2 regions of the Clostridium sp. LIBA-8553 genome follow, and region 2 is predicted to be linked to the other one. Evidence: a T-box and tRNA genes for the amino acid it is inferred to sense, from the RefSeq annotation. Region 2 holds a T-box; the other holds one or more tRNA genes.
What was found. A T-box is a leader RNA that pairs with one kind of tRNA and senses whether it is charged. The one in region 2 lies ahead of trpS (tryptophan--tRNA ligase), so its partner is inferred to be a tRNA-Trp.
Positions count from the first base shown of each region.

Region 1: it has a tRNA-Trp gene. The T-box ahead of trpS (tryptophan--tRNA ligase) is inferred to sense a tRNA for this amino acid. The anticodon was not compared.

Region 1 covers NZ_CM173489.1:2,936,918-2,941,357, reverse strand. Annotated here, with positions in the region: gene tsaE (tRNA (adenosine(37)-N6)-threonylcarbamoyltransferase complex ATPase subunit type 1 TsaE) at 1-446, opposite strand, end outside; gene AC2JAQ_RS13135 (CBS domain-containing protein) at 746-1,366, shown strand; tRNA gene AC2JAQ_RS13130 (tRNA-Trp) at 1,580-1,655, shown strand; tRNA gene AC2JAQ_RS13125 (tRNA-Trp) at 1,684-1,759, shown strand; gene AC2JAQ_RS13120 (alpha/beta-type small acid-soluble spore protein) at 1,992-2,174, shown strand; gene AC2JAQ_RS13115 (metallophosphoesterase family protein) at 2,461-3,606, shown strand; gene AC2JAQ_RS13110 (AAA family ATPase) at 3,596-4,440, shown strand, end outside.
Region 2 covers NZ_CM173489.1:713,271-717,710, forward strand. Annotated here, with positions in the region: gene brnQ (branched-chain amino acid transport system II carrier protein) at 1-1,075, opposite strand, end outside; T-box leader at 1,409-1,624, shown strand; gene trpS (tryptophan--tRNA ligase) at 1,821-2,819, shown strand; gene AC2JAQ_RS02985 (hypothetical protein) at 3,157-3,699, shown strand; gene AC2JAQ_RS02990 (anaerobic sulfatase maturase) at 3,873-4,440, shown strand, end outside.

The DNA of each region.
Region 1 (4,440 bases), 1.4 Mb from region 2:
TTTATGTAATTATATCTATTTCCATAACCGTCAATAGTTATTTTTCTAAAGTTCTCACCCATATCAGGTAATTTTTCAATTTTAATATGTATATATTCTTCTGGTATAAGTTCTTCTATATAGTTAGCCCATTCGATTAAGCTTACACCATCACCAAAGATATATTCATCAAAACCTATTGCTTCAATTTCATCAGGATCATTAACTCTATAAACATCAAAATGGTAAAGAGTTAGTCTTCCGCTGTGATATTCATTAACTATATTAAAAGTTGGACTAGTTATGTGTTCGTCAATTCCTAATCCTTCTGCAATTCCTTTGCTCATATGAGTTTTGCCAGTTCCTAAGTCTCCAGTTAAACAAAGAATATCCCCTTTATTTACAAGAGAACCGAGTTGTCTTCCAATATGCATAGTTTTATCTACACTATCTACTATAAATTCCATAAAGAACTCCTTTCAAATTAACACTCTGTAATCATTCTATCCAAATTTAAAGAAAAAGAAAAGAGATGCTAGATTTAATAAGATATTTTAAGTTTTATTATGTACTCTAAATAAGCTAAATTTTCTATGAGATTTAATAAAACATACATCCATAAAATTATTATAATATTAACCTTTAAAGGGCAAAAGACTCTTTAATTAATACTTTAGTAAATTTAATGTAATTAGATAACTAAGGAATAGGATAATAGTATAATATTATTATAAAGTATGTGAATTTAGGAATTGGGGGGATTTGTATGTTAGTAAAAGCTGTTATGACAAATAAGGACAATCTTGATTTAGTTAATTCTAAAACTAGACTTAAAGATGCATTGAAAATTATGGATGATAATAATTTTTTATCAATTCCTGTAGTAGATGGCAATAAATTTAGGGGAGCAGTTTCTAAAAGCTGCATATATGAGCATTACTTTAAAAGTAATTTAGGCAAAGAAGAGTTGTTAAATAATGTTAGTGTAGGAGAAATTTTTAAAACAGAAATTCCTATAATAAGTAAGGAAGAGCATATAGAAAAGGCAGTAGCTATGTTAGAAAAAATGAGAATTTCTTTTGTTGCTGTTGTAGATGAATTTGATAATTTTAAGGGAATATTAACTCATAAGGCAGTTTTTAAAGAATTTAACAATGCTTTTGGACTTAATAAGGGAGAAAGAATAGTTATAAGAACATATGATGTTCCAGGACAATTATCAAAAATGACTAAAATAATATCTCAAGAAGAGGGAGATATATTAAGTGTAGTTATCGTAGATACAAAAAGTTTAACTGAGGTTAAAGAAGTTATAGTTAGAATTAAGAATGGAGACATTGAAAATATTAAGAAGAAATTAAAAGATTCAGGATTTAAATTAGCATAATAAAATAGTTGAAAATAGAGAGTAAAGTATATTTTAGAAGAGTTTTAGTAGGTGGTTGTTTATAAGATTTAAAATAGAATATACTTTACTTTTATTAGCAAATAGAAGGCTATTTTATTAATGTATTAAAATGTATTTTTTATTAAAAATAAAAAATTACATAAAAAACTCTTGCGTTAAGTTTAATTTTAATATATAATAAATTCTGTGTTCAGGGGTATGGCTCAATTGGTAGAGTAGTGGTCTCCAAAACCATTGGTTGTGGGTTCGAGTCCTACTGCCCCTGCCAATTAACACAATTTATAACATAATATTATAGGGGTATGGCTCAATTGGTAGAGTAGTGGTCTCCAAAACCATTGGTTGTGGGTTCAAGTCCTACTGCCCCTGCCAGAAAATCAGTAAATTAATTTACTGATTTTTTTTTTGCTTAAAATTAATTTTAATAAAGTTCAGTATAACGATGTTTCTATTATGATTAAATTTATTTTTATAAGAATTTTATGGAAAAAAATCCTTAGATTTCATAGGTTTATAATCTGTATTCTGGTTAATATAATAGTGTAAGCAAGAGATAAACAAATTTCAAGCTTACAAATTACCAAAGCCAAAGGAGGAATTAGAAATGTCAACATCATTAGTTCCAGAAGCAAAAAATGGATTAAGTAAATTCAAGACTGAGGTAGCTAGAGAATTAGGTGTACCATTCTCAGATTATAATGGAGACCTAAGTTCAAGACAATGTGGTTCCGTAGGCGGCGAAATGGTAAAAAGAATGGTAGAAGCTTATGAAAGTCAGTTAAAATAATGACCCTTTCGCTAGTACTAAACTAAACAAAAGATTCATTGGAAAGTAGGAGGTAATAGATATGGGCATTGCAGAAACAACCGCAGAAACGACCATTGAAGAAAACCTACATAGTGATTCTGAAGATATAGCAGGAGGAAGTGTTATGGAAGGTAAACCACCAAAACATGAAGCTTAAACTTCTACCGCAAAAAAGCTATCTAGAGGATGCAACATCCTCTAGATAGTCTTTTTTTTTGGTATTCTCTATGATAAAATTAGAATAAATTGGAATAAGTGAGGTGTCATGCTGTTGAAAAAGGTAAAAATATTACATTGTAGTGATATTCATTTTGATACTCCTTTTAAGGAATTACCAAAAGAAATAGGTGTAATGAGAAGAGCAGAATTAAGAGAAAATTTTAGTAAAATAATAAATAAAGGAATTGATGAAAAAGTTGATTTAATTCTTTTAGCTGGAGACCTTTTTGACAATGATACTTTAGAAAAGAGTACTCTTATTTTTATAAAAGATCAGATGGATAAACTTAATAGACATAATATAAAAGTATTTATTGCGGCGGGAAACCACGATCCTTATAATAAAAAATCTTTTTATAATATGATTAATTGGGGAAACAATGTTTATATATTTAATAATCAAATGGAAAGAGTAGAAATATCAGAATTAGATACAGTAATATATGGAGCATCATTTAATGATAAATATATTAGAGAATCACAACTTAAAAATTTTAAAGTTCAGGAAGAGGACAAGAATTTAATAAAAATTATGCTTCTACATGGGGAGTTAGGAAATAATGAAAGTGGAGAATATAATCCTTTATTATTTAAAGAAATAGAAGCTAGTAATATGGATTATATAGCCTTAGGTCACATTCATAAGTTTTCAGGAATAAAGAAAATTGGTAAAACTTATTATGCATATCCAGGTTGTCCAGAGGGAAGAGGGTTTGATGAAGTTGGAGACAGAGGAATAATATTAGGGAATGTAACTTTAGGAGCAGTAGATTTAAATTTTGTAAAAATGAATAAAAGAGAATATTTTGTAAGAGAAGTTGATGTATCTGGATGTGAGACTAAGGAAGAAATAATTGAAAGAATATTAAGTGCTTTTTCAAAGGAATCAAGAATAAAAAATTTATTCAAAGTCATATTAAAAGGAAATATAGATGAGCATTTTAAAATTGATACTGATTTATTAGAAAATTTAATTAGAGAAAAATTCTTTTATTGTAAAATCGAAAACTCTACTAGAATTAAAATAGATATGGATGAGCTTAGTAATGAATATTCAATTAAAGGTATTTTTTGTTCTTTAATGAAGGATGCTTTTGAAGCTGGAAAAGAGGATGAGGAAATACTTGATATAGCTTTTAGAGTTGGTATGGAAAGTCTTTTAAATGGAGAAGTGAATTTAAATGATAATTAAAAAAATAAATGCGAAATCCTTTGGAAAACTAGAAAATAAAGAAATAGAATTAAAAGAGGGATTTAATATAATTTATGGTGAAAATGAAAGTGGTAAAAGTACTTTACAATCTTTCATAAAGGTTATGTTATATGGTGTTGATAACAAAAAAGGCAAAAAATCTTTAGCGGATAGAGTCAAATACACTCCAATAGGAAAAAGTGCGTTTTCGGGAGAATTACTTATAGAAGTAGAAAATGAAGAGCTTTTAATAGATAGAAGTTTTGGTAAGACTAAGAAATACGATGAAGGAAATATTTTTAACAATGTAACAGGAGAAAAAATAAACCAATACTCTTGGCAAGAACCTGGAAAAGACATATTAAATATATCTGGAGAGGGATTTAAAAACACTCTATTTATAAGTCAAATGGGGTGTAATGTAGAAAGTTCTAAACAGGATGATGTGTTAAATAAAATTATAAATATTTTAGAGTGTGGCGCAGATGAAATTTCTTATAAAAAGATAAAAAATAATTTGGAGGAAAACAAAAAGCAATTAACTAATTCGAGGAAAACAGGAAAGTTAGATTTATTAAAAGTTAAGGAGAGTAATCTCCTAGAAGAACGATATAAAAGAGTGATGATTCATGAAGAAAACATAGATAATGAAATATACTTAAATAAATTAAAAGTAAAAAAAGAGAATTTAAATAGTAATATTAAAGAGTTGGAAAAATCAAAGGAAAATTTAAAAAAATCAGAACTAAAAAATGAGTATGAAAATATAAATGAATACTTAAACAAAAAAGAAGAGTTAGAAAATAAACTAAGAATTTTATCAGAAGAATTAAA
Region 2 (4,440 bases):
TAGTTATTCTCTTATGGAATAGATTTAATAATATAAGAACTATTGTTACTGGATATATAATACCAAGTAAAGTAGCTGATAATGATATTATGTTATCTAATCCTATGCTAGCAACGAATATACTTGTTATAGTCATTAATATAACATTGAATTTATATGGTAGCTTTCCATTAGAAACTCTTTCAAAGAAGCTTCCGCCAGCAGAAAGTAATCCTATTGATGTTGTTAAGCAAGCTAATGCCATTGATATTCCTATTAATATTGCTCCTGCATGTCCTAGAATACTTTCAGCTACGAAAAGTAATAATTGAGAATTTGATAAATCTAAAGCTTGGTTTCCAGTATGAGCACCAAGGAATATTAATCCACCATAAATTATTGCCAAACCTCCGATTGCAATAACTGCAGCTTTAATAAGTATTTTAAAACTAGATTTACCAGTATATCCTTTAGCTTTTATTGAACCTAATATTATTGAAGAGAATATAACAGCTGCAATTGCATCCATTGTTTGATATCCTTCAAGTAATGATATAGAAAGAGCATCAGGAGTATATGATGTTGTTAAGGCATCTATTGGATTAAGAACTCCTTTAGCTATTAAGAAAAATAATATTGCTAATAATATAGGAGTTAAGAATTTACCTAAAACATCTATAACTTTTGATGGCTTTAATACAAATATTAAGTTTATTAAGAAGTAAGCAACTATTATTGCAAAATAATTTATGTTAGGGAAGTTAGGGGCAAAAGCCAATTCATATGTAGTAGCCGCTGTTCTTGGTATAGCCAATAATGGTCCTATAAGTATAAACAAGGCTATTGAATATATTAATGAGAACTTCTTACCAACTTTATCTCCGAATAATTCAAATTTTCCGTTAACTCTCATTGAAGATAGTATTCCAAGTAGAGGAACACCAACACCAGTTATTATAAAGCCTATAATACCTAAGTAGTAGTCAGGTCCTAAATTTCTTCCTAAAAAAGGAGGGAAAATAAGGTTACCTGCACCTAAAAACATTGAAAATAATGCAAAGCCGATTACTAAAAAGTCTGATCTTTTGTTATTCATAATACACCTCATCTTTCTGAAATAATTAAATTAAATTTCGTAACAATTTTCTATAATATTTCATTATTATTCTTTGAGTAATTTTTAATTTTATTTATAAAAGTTATAATAATATATTATCACAATGTTAAATAAAATCAATAAAAATATTTTATAAATGAAATAATAAGAATATAAAATTGATAAATTAATAAAAAAATAAAGAAAATATTGATTTAATGTTAATGTGGGCGTTTAGCGCATATAGATAATTTCTAACTTATCAATAATTTAATAAAAGAAATATTCTTGACTAAAAGTAAAAAAATGATAAAATAACATTAAAGTTAATATAAAATATCTATGAAAAGAATTAGTAGGCTTAAAACCAGACTTACAGAGAGTCATATGTTGCTGAGAGTATGATAGTTATGATTAAGTTGAATGGATCTTTGAGGTGTTTAGAGGAATTTTTAGTATTCTAAATCGTAATCCTTACGTTACAAGGTAGAGATGCAAAGAGTTTATCTTTGTAATATTAGGTGGTACCACGATATATTCGTCCTATAAGTCTTTATGGCTTATAGGACTTTTTTATTTTTAAATTAATAAATAAGATGATCTATTTAAAGTTTTTAAATAACGTAGATTTAATTAAGAGCTTTATTCAAGAAAAATAAGTTAAATTTTATATAGTAATTAAAATAAGGGAGGTGTATCTGTCTCTTGATATAATTTTATGTTTTAGTATAGAGACAGAGTAGTAATGGAAGATAAGAAAAAAATTATTTTTAGTGGAATAAAACCATCAGGTGATTTAACATTAGGAAATTATCTAGGAGCCATAAAAAACTGGACTAAATTACAAGAGGAATATGACTGTTATTTCTGTGTTGTTGATTTACATGCAATAACAGTAAAACAATTACCAGCTGATTTAAGAAGAAGAACTTTAGAAGTTTTAGCTATATACATAGCATCAGGTATAAAACCAGAAGAAAACACTTTATTTATCCAATCACATGTACCAGCTCATTCAGAGGCTTCATGGCTTTTAACATGTAATTCATACATGGGTGAATTAAGTAGAATGACTCAATATAAAGATAAATCAAAGAAAATGGGAGATTCAATAGGAGCAGGATTATTTAATTACCCAGTTCTTATGGCAGCAGATATACTTTTATACAATGCAGATCTTGTACCAGTGGGAAAAGATCAAATGCAACATTTAGAGCTTGCAAGAGATATAGCTACTAGATTTAATAATACGTATAGTCCAACATTCACTATACCAGATGGATATGTTCCAAAAGAAGGAGCAAAAATAATGGACTTACAAGATCCAAGCAAAAAGATGTCCAAATCAGATGCTAATCCAAATGGTTTCATATTAATAATGGATGAACCTAATGTTATAAGAAAGAAAATTTCAAGAGCAGTAACAGATAGTATTGGGGTTGTAAACTATACTGATGAACAGCCAGGAGTAAAGAATTTAATCAATATTCTTTGTGCGATAAAAGGAAATACTCCAGAAGAGGTTGTTGAAATGTATAATGGAAAAGGATATGCTGACTTCAAAAAGGATGTTGGAGATGCAATAGTTGAGGAATTAGCGCCAGTTCAAGAAAAAGTTAAGGCTTTATTAAGTGATAAAAAAGCTTTAGAAGAAATATATAAGAGTGGTGCAGAAAAAGCAAATTATACTGCAATGAAAACATTAAGAAAAATGCAAAAGAAAATAGGATTAATCCCAAGATAGGAATTAATAGCTTTATTAAGTAAAGGTTCACTAGATATAGCTTAGTAATTATTGAATTTCGTGAAGAATTTATATTCATTCTGCCATAAATATAACTAAGGCTTCGAAACGCCCATTGGTAAAACAGTCTCAGCCTTTTAATGTTATATTTATTAAAGAATAAATGAAATTCTAATCACTTATTTAAATATTACTTTAGTTATATCTAGTGATTTTTTATACAGAAAAATTCATATTTTCTTTAATTTGTAAAAATGCTATAATAAAGAAAATGAACAAATTGTGAAGTTTGATTTGGGAGAACTTACTTTTAGAAGGGTAAACAAAGGAGTATTTTATGATTGGCAGATTAATTATGTGTATTTTAATATTAGGTGGATTGATTATTTATAGGAATAATCAATTAAAAGCTATTAAATTAGAAAAGAAAAAAACAGATTCAAAAGGTATTAGTTTATTATATGATAAACTATCAAACGTATTAACAATATTTTTTGCTTTTGATTTGGTAATTGGAGTTATGGCAAGGGAACCTGATAATCTTACATCAATTATATGGAGATTATTAACTATTATTTTTTGTGTTGGAATGGTTATATATACTACAAAGGAAAATATTAAAAGTACTATTATTATAAGAAAGAATGATTTTGTTCTTTTTGTAAATGGAGAGAAAACGTTAAATTTTAAAGATGTTAAAGAAATTAGCATAAATAATACAGCTAATAGATATGTTTATTTAATTACTATATTTTTAAATAATGGCGAAGAATATAAAATTAAAGGACGAGATCAATATGAAATGAATAAAGTGGTAAGATTAATAAATGAAAAGACTAGTCATCAAGTTTTGGGAAAAGAAGAATTAGTAAAAGTATAGGGGGAAAGTAAAGGTTTTTCTAGATATAAAAGTTGTTAAGAACTATGTTTTAAGGGGTATAGTGACTAAATAATATTAATACTTTTAAATTTAATTAGTGAAGAGGATAATTTACTAAAAGGAATAAATAAAGCTTTTATAGTAATATGAAAGAATTAAGAGGGGGAATTGGGATGCCACCATTAAGTTTGCTTATTAAGCCAGCTTCAAGTGCATGTAATTTAAAATGTACTTATTGCTTTTATCATTCTTTAAGCGAGAGTAGAGAAGTTAAGAGTTATGGAATTATGAGAGAAGAAGTTTTAGAAAATATGGTCAAGAGAGTTTTAAATGAGGCAGATGAACATTGTAGTTTTGCTTTTCAGGGAGGAGAACCGACCTTAGCAGGACTAGAATTTTTTGAAAAGTTAACTGGATTTCAGAAAAAGTATAATCATAAGAGGTTAAAAATATATAATAGTATACAAACAAATGGAACTTTAATAGATGAAAAGTGGGCAAAATTTTTAAGTGAGAACAATTTTCTTGTGGGATTATCTATTGATGGTCCAAAAGAAATACATAATTTAAATAGAAAAGATTGCTTAGGGCTAGATACTTTTAATAAAGTAGAAAAGACAGCAGAATTATTTAAAAAGTATAATGTTGAATTCAATATACTTTGTGTTGTTACATCTAATACAGCAAAACATGTGAAAAAAGTCTACAAATATTTCAAGGAAAAAGATTTTAAGTTTCTCC